DNA from 2 places in the Thermoanaerobacterium thermosaccharolyticum DSM 571 genome. Region 2 is predicted to be linked to the other one. Evidence: predicted binding sites of a transcription regulator. Region 2 holds the regulator's gene; the other holds the start of a gene.
The links. Region 2 encodes ArgR, which controls arginine synthesis, uptake and breakdown. Its sites were predicted from a motif close to ANTGNATAAANATACA; they were not measured.
Positions count from the first base shown of each region.

Region 1: a site for ArgR is predicted at 6,034-6,049, ahead of argC (N-acetyl-gamma-glutamyl-phosphate reductase). Genes of this name have one in related genera too.

Region 1 is NC_014410.1:231,083-242,200, forward strand. Features, by position in the region: gene TTHE_RS01165 (DEAD/DEAH box helicase) at 1-2,225, shown strand, start outside; gene TTHE_RS01170 (hypothetical protein) at 2,493-3,599, shown strand; gene TTHE_RS01175 (hypothetical protein) at 3,622-4,701, shown strand; gene TTHE_RS01180 (hypothetical protein) at 4,805-5,140, shown strand; gene TTHE_RS01185 (LiaF transmembrane domain-containing protein) at 5,335-5,835, opposite strand; gene argC (N-acetyl-gamma-glutamyl-phosphate reductase) at 6,089-7,123, shown strand; gene argJ (bifunctional ornithine acetyltransferase/N-acetylglutamate synthase) at 7,149-8,369, shown strand; gene argB (acetylglutamate kinase) at 8,366-9,265, shown strand; gene TTHE_RS01205 (acetylornithine transaminase) at 9,252-10,436, shown strand; gene carA (glutamine-hydrolyzing carbamoyl-phosphate synthase small subunit) at 10,420-11,118, shown strand, end outside.
Region 2 is NC_014410.1:1,323,633-1,334,750, reverse strand. Features, by position in the region: gene steA (putative cytokinetic ring protein SteA) at 1-554, opposite strand, end outside; gene spo0A (sporulation transcription factor Spo0A) at 649-1,431, opposite strand; gene spoIVB (SpoIVB peptidase) at 1,551-2,861, opposite strand; gene recN (DNA repair protein RecN) at 3,007-4,719, opposite strand; gene TTHE_RS06540 (arginine repressor) at 4,742-5,194, opposite strand; gene TTHE_RS06535 (NAD(+)/NADH kinase) at 5,209-6,072, opposite strand; gene TTHE_RS06530 (TlyA family RNA methyltransferase) at 6,137-6,946, opposite strand; gene dxs (1-deoxy-D-xylulose-5-phosphate synthase) at 6,943-8,799, opposite strand; gene TTHE_RS06520 (hypothetical protein) at 8,816-9,394, opposite strand; gene TTHE_RS06515 (polyprenyl synthetase family protein) at 10,121-11,002, opposite strand; gene xseB (exodeoxyribonuclease VII small subunit) at 10,995-11,118, opposite strand, start outside.

The DNA of each region.
Region 1 (11,118 bases), 1.1 Mb from region 2:
CAAATAGCGTTGTATTCACTGAGAAGGATAAACAGAAGTTTGCAGAAGTAATACTTCCGAATATAGATAAAGCAGGAAGCGTCGTGATCGATGACGATGTGAAATCGGAATTTTATAGTGAACCACTTGTTACGAAAATTTACCTCGATAAAGAAGGAGAAAGAATAACCGCTGATATAAATTTTACTTATGGTGAGTATAACATAAATCTGTACGATGATGGAAAGACGAAGATTATGCATGACTGCATTTTAATTAGGGACGAAGCTGCAGAAAAACGCATATTGGATATCTTTGAAAAGTGTGAATTTAAGGTAAAAGATAAATCGGTTTACTTAGATGATGAAGACTCCATATTTAACTTCGTATCAAATTATTTGCCTGTGCTTCAAAAATATGCTGATGTGTACTATTCTGAATCATTTAAAAGGATGAAATTCTACAAAAGATCGTATAGCAGCAGCATTAGGATTCAAGACGATGATTTGTTGGAATTTAGCTTTTCTATTGATGATATAGATAGAGATCTCATTCCTAAGATATTTGACTCGATAAAAATGAAGAAAAAATTTTTTAAACTGCCTGATGGATCTTTTTTGCCTATTGATGATGAATTGGTGAAAATCGCAAATTTCATTGATTCATTGGACTTAAGTAGCAAAGATTTAAAGAAAGAAATTGTAAAGATTCCAAAATATAAAGCCCTTTATATCGATGAAAAACTTGAAAGTGATAGATTAAAGATTGCTAAAGATGAAAAATTAGATAGCTTAGTTAAGACCATAAAAAATCCAATGGAAACTGAATTTGAAGTGCCTAAGAAGTTAAATGGAGTCCTTCGAAAATATCAGGAAGTCGGGTTTAAATGGCTTAAAACATTGTCATCATATGGATTCGGTGGAATACTGGCAGATGACATGGGATTAGGAAAGACGATACAGACTATAGCATTTTTGCTGGATGAAAAAGAAAAGCATAAAGAACCTGCAATAGTCATCTGTCCGACAACTCTTATCTATAATTGGGAAAGTGAAATACAAAGGTTTGCACCGACTCTTAAGACTTTAGTGGTATCTGGCAGTAAAAGCGAAAGAGGAAGTCTTATTAAAAGCATAGAGGAATCTGACGTCGTCATAACTTCATATCCGTTGATCAGAAGGGATATAGAAAGCTATGAAAATATTGAATTTAGCTATTGTATTTTAGATGAAGCGCAGCATATAAAAAATCCAAAGTCTCAGAATGCAGAATCTGTCAAAAGGATAAAAGCCAAAGGATATTTTGCGCTTACTGGTACGCCTATAGAAAATTCTTTGACTGAATTGTGGTCTATATTTGATTTCTTAATGCCTGGATACCTTTTGTCTCACAGAAAATTTGTGGAGAAGTATGAGAAGCCAATTGTAAGATACAAAAATGAAGAGGCGCTTAATGACTTAAGCAAACATATAAGGCCATTTATACTGCGAAGGTTAAAAAAGGATGTTTTGAAGGAGTTACCAAATAAGATAGAAACCACATCATTTGCTGAACTTACGAAAGAGCAAAAGGAGCTTTATATGGCGTATCTGGAGAATGCAAAGACTGAAATAGAGGAAGAGATACGAAATAAAGGCTTCGAAAGAAGCCAGATAAAGATAATAACTGCTTTAACGAGGTTAAGGCAGATATGCTGCCATCCATCAATGTTTGTAGAAAATTACAAAGGTACCAGTGGCAAGATGGAGCTTTTGATGGAACTGATTCAAGAATTGAAAGAAAGTGGACACAGGGCCCTGATTTTTTCTCAATTTACGACAGCGCTTAAGCTTATAGAAGACAATTTAAAGAAAGAAAAAATTTCATACTTGTATTTAGACGGAGATACAAAAACGAAAGAGAGAGGGGAATTAGTCAAAGCCTTCAATGAAGGTGACTCGGATGTCTTTTTGATTTCGTTAAAAGCAGGTGGAACGGGACTAAACTTAGTAGGTGCGGATACTGTTATACACTTTGATCCGTGGTGGAATCCAGCGATAGAAGATCAAGCGACAGACAGAGCCCACAGGATTGGGCAGGTGAATACAGTACAAGTCATAAAGTTAATAACGCAAGGTACAATTGAAGAAAAAATTGTAAAGCTGCAAGAGAGAAAAAAAGAGATGATAAATTCTGTCATAAACCCAGGTGAAACATTTATAACTAAGTTGAGTGAAGAAGAAGTAAAAGAGCTTTTTGCGATGTGATTTAATGATTTGCAATTGTCGATTAAGGCAGTTGCTTTTTTTTGTAAAAAATTTTATTGATTATGTTACAAGATTGTAATAGGAAATTAAGGAATAATTAATAAAATTTATTATTTTTAATTTTATGATAGAGGTGAGGTATGGGAAGTTAAGAGCATAATATACAAAAATAACAAAATTAATTTTTATGATGTGGAATATTTCCAGAAGAATTTAGCTTTTATATAAGTAGAAGGGGAAAAAAAGAAAATTTGGGAGGTAGATAATGTGATTAAATCGTTTAGAACTTCATTAGCTGTTGTATTTTTATTACTTATGTCTGTTGTATTCTCTGGCTGTTCTGAGACAGTGAAAAATAATACTGAAGTGCCATTTGTTGTTTTAAATGATGATGCTGGAAGCTTTAAGGCGGATATATATTACTGGAATGTAATAAATAATAAAATAAAAGAAACAAATGAAAACCTATATAAAATTCCACAAAAGATAATAACAAATAAAGAATCATATACGATATTCCCTATAATGTGGGATGGACAGAAGCATGCGGTTTTGCCTTCTTATCTAGAAGCATCAGATAAATTCAAAAACATTGTTGAAAAAGCGGATTTTTATTTTGAACCAAAGACGATATGGGGGCAAGATGTAAAATTGGTAAAAAGCGATGAAGAAAATAGATATAAGTTAACATTAATAGATGACGGTAAGACTGACGAGAAAGAAATAACAATTCCTCTTCATACTTTTAAAGGAGAGGATGGCAAAAATCATGAAGCAACAAAATGCGGAACAGTAACATCGGTAGTTAAGACAAGTTATGGTGCAGCAATGCTTTATCCTTGTTTCACATTAGGTGGTGGGAAATTATTTATTTTAAAGTATGATAAAACAACAGAAAGTATCAAATGGCAAGAAGTTGGTCCTGTTAAAGGGAACGAGCTATCACCTAGCTTTCCGCCATTGGCTAATCACACAGCTACTATCGGAGATAATTTTATCGTAAGAACTCTTACTAATCCAATTAAGGTAGATGCTGAAAAAGTAGAATTCAAAAAGATGAACATTATATCTGACCTTCAAAAGAAATATGCACCTGAGACATTAAATGGCGAATTTCCCGAGTATATAGATATTTTAGGAAGCTATAATGATATTTTGCTTATAGGTATTCCAGTGCATAAGGCTGAAGGGACAGAATTGTATATATTTGCTGTGAAGGATGATAAACTAATAGGGATTATGCACAGAACGATAAATGATATTGAAATAATTGATACGGCAGGAAATGTTGTATCAAAATATAATGTACCAAAAGCGAAAACTTTAATTGGCGAAAATGATGTTTATTTTCCAAATGTGAATGGCATGGATTGATTGCCTTGTCTAGGAGGCTATTATGAAAAAAGTAAAAATATGTTTATTAATCATCATAATCTTAATAATTGGTGGCTGTAGTATTAAAAGTATAAAGACAGACTCAGATGATGAAAATACAGTTATTGCTAAAACAAATGTTAATATACTTGATGAGCTAGAGGCTAAAAAAACCTCATCAATCGAAAATGCACATCCAATAGCTGTGCTTGATGATGGCAGAAAAGTGTTTTTACAGGTCAACCCTGAAGTAGACAACAGCATTTTTGCCACTTCAACTGATGGCTCAATAATGCTTAAAATTAATGCTGGAGCTTCTAAAAATATTTATGATGCAAAAGTCATGGGGAATTGGATCGTGTATGTTGAATCCAGCAACGATATGACAAAAAGCGATTGGGTTTTGTATGCACAGAATATAGATGACAATCGTCGCATAGAAATTGATAAGGGAAAAGTTGCAGATGTAAAAACGGAAACGCCTACCTCGTTAGGAGCGCTGATATCTGCATCTAACGGAAAAATTGTCTGGACAGCTTTTGAAAAAGATAAAGAATCTGTTAATGCAATTGTCAAATTATACGATATTGAAAACAATACTTATAAAATCATTGATAAATTAAATGTTGAAGATGGAGAATTTGGACAGCCAGGGTTGGATGGGGATTGGATTGTATATGATATTGGAAAAATCGATATGAAAGCACTAGCGCGAAATGGGGAATTGGTCCTTGTAAATCTTAAAAATAACGAGAAAAGAATATTAGATGAAGGATTAAGAGTTAGCGGTGCATCAATTAAATATCCATATATAGTATGGAATTCAGGCGATTCTATTCTGAAATTATACAATATAAAGACAAAAGAAGAGAAGACAATTGTAAATTGGGGAATGACTGGCGTTTGGAATAGTTCACTTAATGATAAATTCATTTCATGGAATACAAACGGTGATGGTTTATATATTTACTCAATAGAGAAGAATGAAACATTGAAGTTAAAAGATTCAGGTATTACAAGCGGTGGAAATATTTCAGGTAATATACTGTGGTGGTATGTCAAAAGAGAAAAGTGCAAATCAGAGTGGATTACTTTAGATTGAATGGAAGTTTTGTTACTTTAGATATCTAAAGGAAGCATTGTTATAACTTCTATAGGTTATTTACAAAGTAGCAGCAAAGAAATTCCATAAAAAGGTGACATTTATGATATCAAAAAAATGGACAATGACAATGTTACTTATTTTGGCTCTCACAGGATGTTCAAATCTAAAAAAACAAGGAGATGTGGTTGGTGGAATATCTGATAATGAAGCTTTGAAAGTGGCTAAAGAAAAAACGGAAATTACTAAAGTAAAATCAGAAGAGCTTAAAAATTTAGAAGTTGATTTAGATAAATTTTTTGATGATCCAAAACTTATGGAAAAATCTCCTTGTCCAGTTTACTGGATAATAAAGGGTATTGACAAAGAAGGAAAGTCCTTAACTGTATATGTAAATTATAAAAAACCCAGCATTTATTATGTTAAAAATGAAAGATAGACAGAGCTAATGAATAAGCACGATTGCTTCATCTCCATAAATTTTTTATTAAGATCTCATAAAAGTGTTACACAATCAAAAGGGAAAAAATTGTGTTATTAAATGTCTCAGAACTTTGCTATATGTTACATATTTATATTTATGCGTGTTGTATTTCTGATTATTCTTACATTTCAGCCATTTTCTGTATAATGCTATTTTCTCCGGCTTCTTATGACTAAAGCAAGTCCCAATAAAATTATCATTATTGAGATTATCAAGTTTGGGTTTAGCCATACGATGGAGAATTGGTTGTACAAAATGGACACATAGCTTAATATTACAGCGGCGGTTATGACCATGACTAGACCTATTAGCACTAAATCTCTGCTTATAATGTAAAGCTGAAAGAGGCCTATTGCTACAGATAGAATGTATAGAGGCCATGTGTATTCAGAGTAAATCCAGTTTGTGAAGATGTCAAAGTAAAAAATGATGCCCATTGATGTAAGTATTCCGCCGGGGACTAAGATTTCGGGATTTTTTCTTTGTTTAAAGTAACTTACTTCCATCATTATTCCGGGGATCAATATGAAAAGAGGCCATATATTAGACATATCCAATGTTATTCCATATCTTGACAGTAAGCCCAGATTGTCGTTTAGGTATATAAGCCCAAGCAATATAAGTACAATTCCTATTATTTTCTTTCCCATGATTAAACCTCCTGAACAGTTTTCAGACAAAGGAATACTTCTTAATTATATTTTACTATAAATGGATGAAAATTTAACTATTTTTTTTACGAAAAATACTTGAAAAAATTTCAGAAGGTGATATAATAATAAAAACGGTGAATAAATATAAAAATCAAGTATTATTTATACATATTTCATATTATTTTTTTAATGTTTAATGCATAAATATAAATCAAAATTAATATATATAAAATATTAGAGGTGGATCTCGATGGTGAGGGTTGGCATATTAGGAGCTACAGGCTATACAGGTGTAGAACTCATTCGAATCTTATCAAATCACGAAGATGTACAGATAAAATATTTATCGTCTCAAAACTTCAATGGCAAAAAGATTGAAGATGTGTATCATTCATTGAAGGGATTTTGTGACGCTGAACTTCATGAACTAAAAATTGACGACATTGTTGAAAATTGTGATGTGGTATTTGCAGCACTTCCGTCTGGATATGCAATGAATATAGCTGAAAAATTATGCAGTAGTGGAGTAAAACTCATTGATCTTGGTGCGGATTTTAGATTTGATGATTTTAATATGTACAAGGAGTGGTATGGGTCAGATAAAAATGATTACGGCAGTGTAAGTAGAGTATATGGACTTCCGGAGATTCATAGACAGGAGATTAAAAAAGCGATGGTTGTAGGAAATCCGGGATGCTATCCTACATCTGTCATTCTGGGATTGGCACCTGCTTTAAAAAGCGGAATGATAGAAAGTCATATAATCGTTGATTCGAAATCTGGTATCTCTGGTGCAGGCCACAGCCCTAAACTAGGCAATATGTATGCAGAGTGCAATGAAAGTATAAAACCTTACAATGTAGCAAATCACAGACACATACCTGAAATAGAACAAGAGCTTTCAAAGTTGAATTTTGAAGATACAAAAGTCGTTTTTACTCCCCATTTGACGCCTATGACCAGAGGAATATTAAGTACAATGTACTGCAAATTGAAAAAAGATATTTCAATAGAGAATTTACATGATATATACAGTCAGTTCTATAAAGATGAATATTTTGTGAAAGTATTGAATATCGGCGAATACCCATCTACAAAAAGCGTATACAGTTCAAATTTCTGTCATATAGGACTTGAAATCGACAAGCGTTCTAACACATTGATAGTCATGTCTTCTATTGATAATTTGGTAAAAGGTGCATCTGGGCAGGCTGTTCAAAACATGAATATAATGTTTGGCATCGATGAGAATAAAGGGTTAAAAATGGTGCCAGTTTTCCCATAAAGATAAGCTTAAGGAGGATATGATAATGGAGGATTTTGAGGTAATTGAAGGGAATATCACCTCTCCTAAGGGCTTTTTAGCTTCAGGTGTTTTTGCCGGCATAAAAAAATCTAAAAAAGATTTTGCTTTGATATATTCAGAAAAAAAAGCAAATGCAGCAGCGTTATTTACGACAAACAAAGTGAAAGCTGCACCTGTGTTATTAGACATGGAGAAAATAAAAAATGGTGAAGCGCAAGCAATAGTTGCAAATAGTGGCAATGCCAATGCTTGCACAGGTCAAAAAGGATATGAAGATGCCTGTTCTATGGCTTTTATGGCAGCAGAGAAACTTAACATAGATAAAGACGATGTGCTTGTCTGCTCAACAGGTGTTATTGGTGTGACGCTTCCTATGGATAAAATTGCTAAAGGGATAGAGTTGGCAGTTCAAAACTTATCAAGAGATGGTGGAAAAGAAGCTGCAGAAGCTATCCTTACTACGGACACATTTACGAAAGAAATTGCTGTAAAGTTCAATATAAAAGGTGTTGAAGTTAAGATAGGCGGAATTGCAAAAGGCTCTGGCATGATTTCTCCAAATATGGCTACTATGCTGTCTTTTATCACGACAGATGCTGATATATCAAAAAGCGCTTTAAATAAAGCTTTAAAGGATACTGTAAAGAGATCTTACAACATGATATCTGTCGATGGAGACATGAGCACAAATGATACTGTAATAATGCTGGCAAATGGTGTGGCAGGTAATCCTACAATAGATGAGGGGACAAAGGAGTACCAGGTTTTTTATAACGCGCTTTTATATGTAAATAAGCATTTGGCGAAACAAATAGCAAAAGATGGTGAAGGTGCTACGAAATTCATGGAAGTCAATGTGGTTAATGCACCTACGGAAGATGATGCGATCTTGGCTTCCAAGTCTGTTGTTAATTCAAATTTGGTCAAGACGGCTATATTTGGTGAAGATGCCAATTGGGGAAGAATTATTGCGGCTGTAGGATATTCAGGAGCTAATTTTTCGCAAGATAGCGTTGATATATATTTGAAAAGCAACAAAGGACTCATAAAGGTTTGTGAAAATGGTGGCTATGTTCCCTTCAGTGAAGACAAAGCGAAAGAGATTTTAAGCGAAAAAGAAATCTCGATAGTAGTTGATTTCAATGCCGGAAAATATGAAGCTTTAGCGTGGGGCTGCGATTTTAGTTACGATTATGTAAAAATCAATGGGAGTTATCGAACATGATTAAAAGGCAAAAATACGGCGATGAAATCGCAAAAGCTGAAATATTGATAGAGGCCCTACCCTACATTAAAAAGTTTTCCGGTGCTACTGTTGTGATAAAGTATGGCGGCAATGCCATGATAGATTGCCAGATAAAGAAAATGGTTATGCAAGATATAGTATTGTTAAAGTATGTCGGCTTAAATCCTGTTATTGTCCATGGCGGCGGTCCTGACATAAACAAGATGCTTGAAAGCCTAAATATAGAATCTAAATTTGTAAATGGTCTACGTGTTACAGATGAGAAGACCATGGAAGTAGTTGAGATGGTTCTTACAGGCAAGACAAACAAAGAGATAGTTTCAATGCTAAATGAGATAGGCGGCAAAGCCATAGGGATAAGCGGGAAGGATGGTAAGCTTCTTGTGGCCGAGAAAGATACTGCAAATGGTGATATAGGTTATGTGGGAAAGATTGAAGAAGTCAATATAGATGTAATAAAGATGATGCTTGATAAGGGGTTTATACCGGTTATAGCTCCATGTGCCGTCGGAAAAGATGGAAAGACGTACAATGTAAATGCTGATACAGCAGCAGGTAAAATTGCTGAAGCATTAAAAGCAGAAAAGTTCATACTTTTAACAGATGTGGAAGGCATCTTGTCAGATGTAAATGATAAAAGCAGTGTAATATCTAGGATAGACTTGGATGCGGCTAAAGAACTTATGACGACAGGTAAGATTACAGGCGGAATGATACCTAAGCTAAAATGTTGTATACAAGCTGTAGAGAATGGTGTTAAGAGAGCACATATTATTGATGGAAGATTGACACATTCGCTTCTCTTAGAGATATTTACTGATGAAGGAATTGGCACAATGATTGGAAAGGAGTGTTTTGATGATGATAACCTCTGATGATAAGAAATATATCATGAATACTTATGGACGGTATCCCCTGACATTGGTAAAAGGTAACGGCACAAAAGTTTGGGACACAGATGGAAACATGTATCTTGATTTTGTAGCAGGCATTGCTGTAAATGCATTTGGTCACTGCTACCCACCAATTGTAGATGCTATCAAAAATCAAGCAGAAACATTGATACACTGTTCAAATCTCTATTGGAATGAAAATCAGATTGAACTTGCCAAGATGATCGCGGAAAACTCGTTTGGTGACAAAGTGTTTTTTGCCAACAGCGGGGCAGAAGCTAATGAAGGAGCAATTAAGCTAGCCAGAAAATATGCATCTATAAAATATGGCGATAAAAGGCATAAAATCATATCTGCAAAAAATTCATTTCATGGTAGGACTTTCGGTGCACTTACAGCAACAGGCCAGATGAAGTACCATGCAGGTTTTGGACCTTTGCTGGAAGGATTTAAATATGTAAAATATAACGAAATTGAAGATATTTATAGCGCTTTAGATGATGATGTATGTGCAATAATGATTGAAGTTATACAGGGAGAAGGCGGTATACACGAAGGTAGTTTAGAGTATTTAAAAGAGATTAGGAAAATTTGCGATGAAAATGACATACTTTTGATCATTGACGAGGTTCAAACTGGTATTGGACGTACAGGTAAGCTTTTTGCATATGAACATTTCGGAATAACGCCGGACATTATGACGTTGGCAAAGGCACTGGGAGGTGGTATCCCAATTGGTGCTATTGTTGCAAAAGAAAGCGTATCAGTGTTTAAACCAGGGGATCACGCATCAACATTTGGAGGAAATCCCCTTGCTTGTGCAGCTGGAATTGCAGTCATGAAAGAGGTTACAAAAGAAGGATTTCTTGATGATGTATCAAAAAAAGGAGAATATTTTAAGGAGAAGCTTAATGGATTAAAAGATAGATACAAAGTCATAAAAGATGTAAGAGGCAAGGGTTTGATGATAGGGTGCGAAGTGGATTTAGACGATGCAGGTGAGATAGTGTTAAATGCCTTGAAGAAGGGGCTTCTCATAAACTGTGTAAATCACAATGTTCTAAGATTTGTACCTCCACTTATCGTTACTACTGACGAACTTGATACTGCTACGATAATTCTTGACGATGTATTACATGAAATGGGGTTTTAAGATGAAAGGGTACTTGAAGCTTGAAGATGGCAGTGTTTTTGAAGGCAATATTATAAGTAAAAAATTTCAAGGTTTTGGAGAAGTGGTTTTTAATACAGGCATGACTGGATATCAGGAAATCATCACAGATCCGTCTTATGCTGGACAGATTGTCGTCATGACATATCCTTTAATTGGGAATTACGGAATCAATAAGTACGACTTTCAATCAGAGAAGCCGCATATTAGAGGATATGTCATTAGGGAGTACTGTGATATTCCCAGCAATTTTCTCTCAGACTCTTCATTGCTTTACTACCTTGACAGCAATGAAATACCTATTTTAGCAGGCGTTGATACAAGGGAATTAACTAAAAAATTAAGATCAAATGGGACCATGAGAGGCATCATTACAAATGATGTCAACGCTTCTGTGCCAAACATTAGCGGCGATTTGCTTAAAGATGTGTCAACAAAAAAGGCTTACCATATACAGGGTGAAGGTCCGAAAATGGCTTTTATCGATCTTGGCACTAAAAAGAACATCTTAAAAATGTTAAATCAGGTTGGATTTGACATATATGTATTTCCATATGATGTAAGTTGCGAAGATGTAATGGCGATAGAGCCAGAAGCGATATTCTTTTCAAATGGGCCAGGTGACCCTAAGGATGCGGTTAATGCCATAGAACTTGCAAAGTAT
Region 2 (11,118 bases):
ATAGTATATAAGTCTTCTTTATAATCCTTGCCCCTAACAACAACTAATGCTTGCCTATCTTTAAATTTTGTTTTTACATCGGGTATTTCAATGTTACCTAAAATAAAAGATTTTTCTTTTTTGGCGTACTCAAGCGTATTTTCAATAAATTTGTCAAGCTCTACTTCAAGATTTTCTTTGCACTCCTCCATTTTATAATTAATAACATCATGTGTCAATAATTTACCTTTTTTTATTAATTTTCCATCCTTATATATCTCATTATCTATAATAGTGATTCTATCATTTTCTTTTAATAAGTCAAATATATCTTCACCAACTTCATCGATTATCGGTATACCAGCCTTATCTATAATCGATGGACCTAAATTTGGATATCTACCGCTTATTGACTTATTTGCATTTATTACTGCTAATATTTTCTTTTCAATTAGAGATTCTGCACCAATTTCATCAATATCTACATGATCTATGACAGCAATTTCGCCAGGTCCTATACGCTTCGCAAGATTTTTCGTTTTTTTATCTATTTTAACTGTGCCTGTAATTTGCATGGTTTAACCTCCATACATCTATTCTTTGTTTATTATAGCACAATTTTAAACAAGGTAAAACAATAAAATACGGTGAAGGTCTCACCGTACTTTATTAACTCACCTTTAAACTTAATCTTAATTTATCAGCGATAAGTGCTATAAACTCAGAATTTGTTGGCTTACCTTTTTCATCATTTATTGTATAACCAAATAAGTCATTTAAAACATCAACTTTACCTCTGCTCCATGCAACTTCAATTGCATGTCTAATTGCTCGTTCTACCCTGCTGGGAGTCGTCTCATATTTTTCTGCTATCTTAGGGTACAATAATTTTGTTACCGAATTTAGATATTCAATATTACTGATAACCAATGTAATCGCATCTCTTAAGTATAAATAGCCTTTAATATGTGCTGGTATACCTACATCGTGTATAACCTGTGTAATCAAAGTCTCCAAATCAGCTGATTTTTTCTCTCCTATGACTGGCATAATAGCTTTTGAAACTACATCTGTTTGATATTCCATTATTTCTGTTATTCTCTTTGAAAGCAATTCCAAATCAAACGGTTTTAGAATATAGTAATCTGCTCCAAGGCCTATCGCCCTCTGTGTAATTTTTTCTTGTCCCACTGCCGAAAGTATTATTATTTTGGGCTTTTTTACTTTTAATTCGTTTAGTTTCTCTAATACCCCAATACCATCTAAATACGGCATTATGATATCTAAGATTAATAAATCCAATTCATTATTCTGTATTAAATTTATTGCTTGGTTGCCGTCATTTGCAGTGCCTATTATCTCAATATTTTCTTTCGACGATAAATAGTCCACCATGATATTGACAAATTCCTTATTATCATCACAAATTCCTAGCTTAATTTTTTTTAACAAGAAACGCCCCTCCTTATGCCTTTTTTCTTTATAAAAAAACAAATCTACTTTATAATATTCTACAAAAAAATTTAATTTCCTTCTTTTAACAATAAAAATATTAGGGAAAATTTTCTTCCCTAATTATAAAATACATTCTTGTCACTTTGTAAATTTTTCATTTCATTTATCATCCATTCTGCATAAACAGCATAACCTTTCGAAGGATCATTTACAAATACATGCGTTACCGCTCCAATAAGCTTTCCATTTTGTATTATTGGGCTTCCACTCATCCCCTGCACTATTCCTCCTGTTTTATTTAGCAAATCTTTATCTACAACTTTAATTATCATTCCTTTTTGATTTGGATTTTTCTGCTCTACTTTTTTTACAATTTGTATATCAAATTCTTTAACTCCTGTATTATCAATTGTTGTTAAAATTTTTGCAGATCCTTCTTTAACTTGGGATTGATAACCTATCGGAATCTGTTTTCCAACCATGTCATTTATATTTTTATATACTTTGCCGTATATTCCATATTCAGTATTCTTTTCAATATTTCCTATATTATCAACTTCTTCTAAAAAAATTCCACTCAACTCTCCAGGACTGCTTCTTTTCCCTTTATTAATAGATATTATTCTTGATTTCATTATTTGACCATTATTTACTGATAATATATCTCCTGTATCAACATCCGTTATTGCATGCCCTAAAGCTGCATAAAATCTTTTATCTGTAGAATAAAATGTTAATGTTCCAATTCCAGCAGTGTGATCTCTCACCCACAATCCTAACTTGTATTTTTCATCTTCCTTAGCCAACACAGGGTGTATTTTAGCATATACAATATTACCTTTTCTATTTATTTTTAAAGTAACAGGCAAACCTTTTTGATTATTTATAATATTCGTGATATCGTCGGCACAGCTAATCTTTATATTATTAACCTCAAGAATAATATCACCTATTTGTATTTTACCCTCTCTATATGGGCTATATATTCTGTCATCTGTGCCTATTATATCTGAGTATCCAACGACAAGTGCTCCTTTTGTATTGAGTCTAACTCCAATTGATTGTCCACCAGGAATAACATTTATTGTTGGTATAACATCAACAGAAACATTTTTTATTGGCAAAATTCCAAAAAGTTTAAAATTTATATTTACCTTTCCACGATTTAATGTTTCAACAGAAAATGGTTTTCCCAGATTTAATATATTTTTATTATCGTTATTAATAATCTTAACAATACCTTTTTTATCTGTATAAAAGCCAACTTTCAGAGGTAGATTAAAATTAAAATTTACTTTCTCTCCTTCAAAAAATTTAAAATAAGTGGGAGTTTGGTAAATACCTTTAATTGCTGGTATATAATTAACATATATAATTAAAGCTGATAAAAAAATAAAAATTAAATATTTAAATTTATTCCGATTCAATTTAATCACTCCCTCATTTAATTTTGCTAAGATTAAATTAACCTTTTAATATGATTTATATACTGTCAATAAAAAGCTAGATTTCTAAGTTAATTAATAACTTTTTTTCAAAAAATAAAAAAAATACGGTTTTAAACCCGTATATTTACCTTTGTCTTATAGAATTTTTATATTTTTGTGCCAAATCAATTAATTCTTTTGAATGATTATAAGTAGTATCTGTCATAATTGAACCACTTATTATTCGTGATAATTCTTTTATTTTTCCTTCGTAATTAAGCTTTTCAATTTTTATATATGTTTTATCTTTATTAACTTCTTTTGTAATTTTATAATGTGCATCAGCCATAGAAGTAATTTGTGGCAAATGTGTAACGCATATAACTTGATGATTTCTTGATATTAAAGCTATTTTCTCTGCAACTGCCTGTGCCGCTTTACCACTAATTCCCGTATCAACTTCGTCAAATATCAACGTTGAAATACCATCAAAATCTGCTAAAATTGTTTTAAGAGCTAACATTATCCTAGATAGCTCACCACCAGATGCTATCTTTTCAAGTGGTTTTAATGGTTCTCCAATGTTAGTTGAAATCAAAAATTCTACATCATCCATTCCATTTTCGTTTGGTACATCTTTTTTTCTGATATCAACTTTGAATATTGTATTGGGCATATTCAACTCACTTAATACAGTACTGATTTTCTTTTCAAGGAAATCTGCCACATTTCTTCTTTTTAAATGTAATTCATCAGATAATTTTTTTATCTTAGCCATTATTTTTTCTTTTTCTTCATTTATTTTATTAATTTCTTTTTCCGCATTTAACAATTTTAACAATTCGTCATTTTTTTCCTCTTTATATTTAATTATTTCTTCTATCGTTCGTCCATATTTTCTTTTAAGATTATTTAACAAATCCAATCTTTTTTCAATTTCATTTAAATTATCTGCATTAAAGTCAATATTTTCTACATAATCTCTTATTTGTAAGGAGCAATCTTCCAATGTATATAAGACACTTTCAACCATATCTTTCAATTTTTCAAGTTTTTTATCTATTCGAAATGAAGTATCTAAATTTTTCAAAACAGTGCTAAGTCTATCAACGATAGAAGTATTATCTTCTATACCTTTGTAAAGCAAATTATACGACTCATTCATATAATTAAATAGTTTTTCAGAGTTCATCAATATATTGCGCTTTTCAATTAAATCATCCTCTTCTCCTGGCTTTATGTTAGCTGATTCAATTTCGTTTATTTGATATTTTAGAAGATCTATCCTTGATATTTTTTCTTTATCATCCAAATTAAATTCTTTTAATTTATTATTTAAAGAATTATATTTTTCCAGCAAATCCTTGATCATATTTTTTATTCTAAAAAAATCTTTATCCTGAAAATTATCTAATATCGACATATGTTTACTGTTATCAAGAAGAAACTGATGCTCATGCTGCCCCAAAATGTCTACTAAATACGTACCAAGCTTATTCAAAAAAGATAATGATACGATTCTACCATTGACTCTGCAATAGTTTCTTCCATTTTCAGTTATATCTCTACTTATTATTAGAGTATCATCTTCCTCATATTCGATACCAGCTTCATCAAGAATGTTATGTATTAAGTCCCTGTGGGAATTTATTAAAAAAATACCTTCTACCGTTGCCTTTTGAGTGCCATTCCGTATTATATCTTTGTTTGCCCTTCCACCCAGCAAAAGCATCATTGAATCAATAACAATAGATTTACCGGCACCTGTTTCGCCGGTAAGTATGTTTAAACCATCTTCAAATTTTATCTCGGCTTCTTCAATTAACGCTATATTTTTTATACTCAGTGCAAGGATCATAATAATCCCCCTTAAAAACTATTCATTTAATTAACTCATTAATTCTATCAATAATTTCTTTTATGGAATCTTCCGATCTTACTAACATAAATATCGTATTGTCACCAGCAAGCGTTCCTACAACTTCATTCCAGTTTAATGTATCCAATGCTTCCGCAGCCGCAGGTGCCGTACCTGAAAGTGTTTTAATGACTATTGTGTTCCCGGCATAATCTATGCTTACAATTCCAGACAAAAGTGCAACTAATTTGTCAGTAACTTTATTATCTGGATTTTTCATAGATGCATACTTATATTTTTTACCATCAGCGCTCAATACTTTTATTAGCCTTAATTCTTTTATATCACGGGATACTGTCGCTTGAGTTACTTTTATCCCTTCTTTTTGAAGGGCATCAGCTAATTCTTCCTGAGTTTCAATTTCATTTTTGCTTATTATCTCAAGAATTTTTGCGTGTCTAGCTAACTTCATCATTCTTACACTCCTTGTTATATGTTAATATTTCTCTCTGATAACTTGCTACGCAATAAATCGAAGAAATTTGTATTTTTAAGTCGTATTAAATTAGTATATTTATTACTCTTCCTTATATAAATAGTATCACCACTGTCTAGTTTATAACCCTGCTGTCCATCGGTTGTTATCATTACATCTTGATTCTCTCCCACTATTACAAGCTTTACTCTATCTTTTTCTGATACAATTATTGAGCGCGAATGCAATGTATGAGGACATATTGGTGTTATGACAAACAATTCTAGGTTCGGATACACGATAGGCCCTCCTGCAGATAAAGAATATGCAGTTGAACCTGTTGGACTGGATATAATAATTCCGTCTGCTAAATAAGTATTCACATATTGTTCATTTACAAATGCTTTTAATTTTACCATCCTGGAAAAAGAACCCCTAGTTACAACAATATCATTTAAAGCAATAAAATTAACTACTTCCATATTATCTTTAACAACACTTGCTTCCAACATCATCCTTTTATCAATTGAAAATTCCCCTTTGATTATCTTTTCTACCGCTTCATATACATTTTCATTGTCAACCTCTGCTAAAAATCCCAGATGTCCTAAATTAACGCCGAGAATTGGAGTCGAATATGATGCACATTGTCTGGCAACGTTTAAAATCGTACCATCACCACCTAAAACTACAATGAAATCGCTGACTTCAAAAATTTCTGAAGTACTTTTGCCATATTCAGCATAACCAATTTTCGATGCAATAACTTCATTTAAAACAGGATTATTACCATGTTCAATAATCCAGCTGACAAGACTTTGGGTCATCCTTAAATTTTTATCTTTGTGTACATTAGGTATAACGCAAATATTTTTCATTCAATCACCACATATTTAAAAACTTAAATTCATAATTCTACAAAATTTTTAAATATCCTTCTTTTTATAACTTTTTATTTTTATTAAGTATATCATGCGACATTTCTACTAATTTTTCAACATCAATTTCAATGAAATTGGTATCATTATTTTTTGCATAAATTAAATACTCAATATTTCCCTCTGGGCCTTTTATAGGAGAAAAAGTAATTCCCTGAATACCAAATGATAGTCCTCTTAATACATCAATAACTTTATTTATAACTTCTATATGGACGCTTCGGTCCTTTACAACACCATTTTTCCCAACTTTTTCTCTCCCAGCTTCAAATTGCGGCTTTATGAGAGATACTAATTCACCATCATTTTTCAAGAATTTCTTAATTGCCGGTATTACAATAGCAAGTGATATAAAAGACACATCTATAGTCACTATATCGACAACATCAGGTAAATCATTAAGATAACGTATATTAGTTCTTTCCATGTTTACAACACGTTTATCATTTCTTAAGCTCCAATCTAGCTGGCCATATCCAACATCAATAGCATATACCTTTCTAGCACCATTTTTTAATAAACAATCTGTAAATCCACCAGTAGATGCTCCAACATCCATTGCGATTTTATCTTTTACATCAATTTTAAAATATTTTATCGCTTTCTCAAGCTTTAAACCTCCACGACTAACATAAGGGTTGGATTTACCTTTTACTTCCAGTATTGAATTAACGCTGATTATATCTCCAGCCTTATTTACCCTTTTGCCATCTGCAAATATTTCTCCTGCCATAATTGAAGCTTTAGCCTTTTCGCGAGATGTAAAAAAACCTTTCTTCACTAATAATATATCTGCTCTTTCTTTTTCCTTCATGATATCACCAATTCAATAATTTTTTCTGCCAGAGAATCACTATCTAATCTATACTTTTTAAATAAGCTATCCACATCGCCATGCTCAATAAATTTATCTGGAAAACCAAATCTATAGAACTTTTTATAAATCTTGTTATCGCTAAGAAGCTCTAATATAGCACTGCCTACACCGCCTACTATTACATTATCTTCAACAGTAAATATATAATCAACTTTTTTTGAAATCCCCAAGATCGTCTCAATATCAAGGGGCTTTACGAATCTTAGATTCACTAAATATGGATTTACAGAATTTTTTTGAAGTTTATCTATAGCATCTATTGCAATATTAACCATCCTACCAAGTGCAAAAATAGCCACATTACTACCTTCGCGTATAACTTCAGCTTTGCCTAATTTAAAGCTCACTTTTCTTTTGCTATCATAATCACCTGCATTTCCTTTTGGATACCTTATTGCGCAAGGTCCCTGCATCATACTTGATAATTTAATCATTTCAACAAATTCATTGGCATCTTTAGGAGCCATAATAGTCATGTTCGGTATCATCCTTAAAAATGAAACATCAAACACACCTTGATGTGTTTCACCATCTTCTCCTACAAGACCAGCTCTATCTATCGCCAAAACTACAGGCAAATTTTGTATACATATATCATGTATTACTTGGTCAAATGCTCTTTGCAAAAACGTTGAATATACAGCAAAATATGGCTTATAGCCATTGATGGCCATACCCGCTGCGAATGTGGCTGCATGTTGCTCGGCTATTCCTACATCATAAAATCTGTTGGGAAACTTTTCAGCAAAATAGTTTAATCCCGTACCATCAGGCATTGCAGCAGTTATCGCTACAATTTTATCATTTTTCGTAGCCAAATCTGTTAAAGTTTTACCAAATACATCAGAATATGTATCATAATTTTTTTTCTTAAACTCGCCTGTATTTATATTAAATGGAACTGCTGAATGAAATTTATCAGGATTCTCTTCAGCAAACACATAACCTTTGCCTTTTTTTGTTATTACATGTATAAATATCGGCCCTTCCATTTTTTTTGCCCTTTTTAATACGTCAATTAGAGAATCAAGGTCATGGCCATCAATAGGTCCTAAATATGTAAATCCCATCTCTTCAAAAAACATGCCGGGAACAAATAATTGTTTTATGGAATCTTTAATCTTTTCTATAGATTTGTGAATGCTTTTGCCTATTGGAGGTATCAAATTTAATATATTCTCCAAATCCCGTTTTAACTTAAAATAATTGGGATCCGTTCTCAATTTACTTAAATACAGCGAAAGACTTCCAACATTTTTTGATATTGACATTTCATTGTGATTCAATATCACAATTAGGTTAGTTTTTGATCTGCCAGCATCATTTAAAGCCTCAAAAGCCATGCCACCAGTAAGTGCACCATCTCCAATAACAGATATAACAGAATATTTTTCGTTATTTAGATCCCTTGCTTTTGCTATCCCTAAAGCGGCAGATATTGATGTACTGCTATGGCCTGTCTCAAATATATCATGTACGCTTTCGTTTCTTTTTGGAAATCCTGATAATCCTCCAAATTTTCTTAAACCATCAAATAAATCACGCCTTCCAGTTAAAATCTTATGTACATAGCTTTGGTGACCAACATCCCAAATAATTTTATCTGTAGGTGAATCAAATACATAATGAAGTGCAATTGTTAACTCAACAACCCCAAGATTGGATGCAAGATGTCCACCTGTCTTTGATATTTGTTCTATTAAAAAACTACGTATCTCTTTTGATAAAGCTTCTAGTTCAGCTACACTGTATTTTTTTATATCGTTTGGTGTATTAATTCTTTCGAGCATCACGCCCACTCACTTTCTATTTTTTATTCCTTTTAGAATTAGAAGGAAAAAAATCTACACCTGTATATTTTTCGATCCAGGCTAGAAATATGCCAACAGCAAATATGATAGACTGACTCTTATGCATACCAAAATTTTTCCCTAAAGCTTTGCCACCAATTGTTACGGCAGATAATATTCCTCCAAAAATAGTTGCGTATACAGTACTTCTTGCACCAGACAAAGATAATTTTGTAATAATACTGGTTAAAGCAGCACCAGACACAATTCCGCATATATCACCGATTATATCATTACAAAAATTTGTAACAATATCTGCATTTCGTATCAATTTAATAGATTGTTTCGCACCAAAAACTTTATTTGACGCCATCGAATGAAAAGGCTCTTCAGTACCAGTTGCAACAGCAATACCTATAATATCAAATAAAATTCCTGTAAACACAATAACTAATAATACAAAAAAAGCAATTATTATATTGCTTTTTTTCAATAAGATATCTGAAGAAAAATTCATAATAACTGCCAACACAAAGCTAAAAATAAAAGCATTTATAGTCCACTTATAATTTATATTAAGTTTTTTTGAGCGCATTAAAAAAAATCCTCCCTATGTATTGAAGTGGTAGCATATTGAGTAAATTTTGTGGCTTAGGTCCAGCAGGATTTCCCATTCAGGCACCAACTGTCGCCATTTGGCGGTTTCCCTTTAAGCCTGAATCTACCTTGTCGCCAATGGTATGACTGGATTACCACTTAGTCCACACTGTAATCCTCAATATGCCTCGTTCGAGCAGCCTAGGAGCTTTCCTCGACGGTTTGTTAATTCCTATCCTCTTTTGCAATTAAGGTTTCATCAGCAATAGCTTTAACTTAAGAGCTCATTAAGTTAAAGTTCAGTCTGATAACCACCTTAATCACTCAAGGCAGGCTACACTACCCACAGCTTTATTACCGCATGGTAGGTTCACCCTATACCGTAGCATCATGCCACGTGAATAGGTCTCCACGAAAAGGGGGTCAATGCCCACATGCCATTGCAGGTTGCCCCTCTTTTCTTAACTCCCAGCACGAGCCCTCGATTGGGCATCAAAAGCCAGCACCAGGAACTTCATCGATATGCCTTTAACGGATTTTTAGGCCCGTCTTCAGAATTAACAATACCGACTAGGATACTGCACCACTTCATGTCGATATTGATTATAACATTTTTATTTAACACTATCAAATATCATAATTGTTCAGCTTTTGCTTCTAATGAGTGTTGATAATGTCTAAAAATATACTACATATATTAATTTAACATATGCTATGTTATACTTTAGCTATCTCTATCTGCCATATATTTAGTAAGGCTTTTTAAAAATTCGCTCTTCTCTCCAAAATCATCTAATATTCTAATTGCACTTGCAGTTAATTCTTTAACTAAGCTTATAGATCGCTGAAGTCCAAATACACTTACAAACGTTGACTTACCGTTTTCTAAATCACTTTTTACATTTTTCCCAAGCTTTGATTCATCACCTAAAACATCTAAAATATCATCTTTTATCTGAAATGCCAAACCTATATATTCAGCATAATCACTTAATTTTTTAATTGTCTCATCATCAGCTCCACCCATTATTGCGCCAGCAACAACAGAAGCCTTTATCAACGCACCTGTTTTATGGTCATGCATAAATTTTAATTCTTCTTCAGTTATGTTTTTATTCTCCGACAATAAATCAACAACTTGGCCACCTATCATGCCATGACATCCTGCAGCATGTGCAATCTCCTCTGTTGCTCTCAATATATTTTGACAATTTGCTGAATCTAACGCATGATGTATTAATACCTCGAATCCGTAATTTAATAAAGCATCTCCGGCAAGAATTGCAAGTGCTTCACCATAAACCTTGTGATTGGTAGGTTTTCCACGCCTTAAGTCATCATTATCCATAGCCGGCAAATCATCATGTATTAATGAGTATGTATGTATAAATTCTATGGCGCAAGCAACCGGCAGTGCATCATCTCTATCTCCGCCAACAAGTTCGCATGATGATATGCATAATACTGGTCGAAGCCTTTTCCCACCAGCAAAAACACTGTACCTCATTGCATCATACAAAATTTCCGGTTTATCATCTATATCTAATAGCTTATTTAATCCATTATTAATATATTCAATCTTTTCCATAAGAATGTCATCAAACATCTTTGTCCTCCTCTAAGTTAAAAGGTACTTCTTCATCGTTATTGATGAGCATAGTAATCTTGCCTTCAATATCATTTAGTACATTATTTAATTTTTGGGATAATAAAAGACCTTCT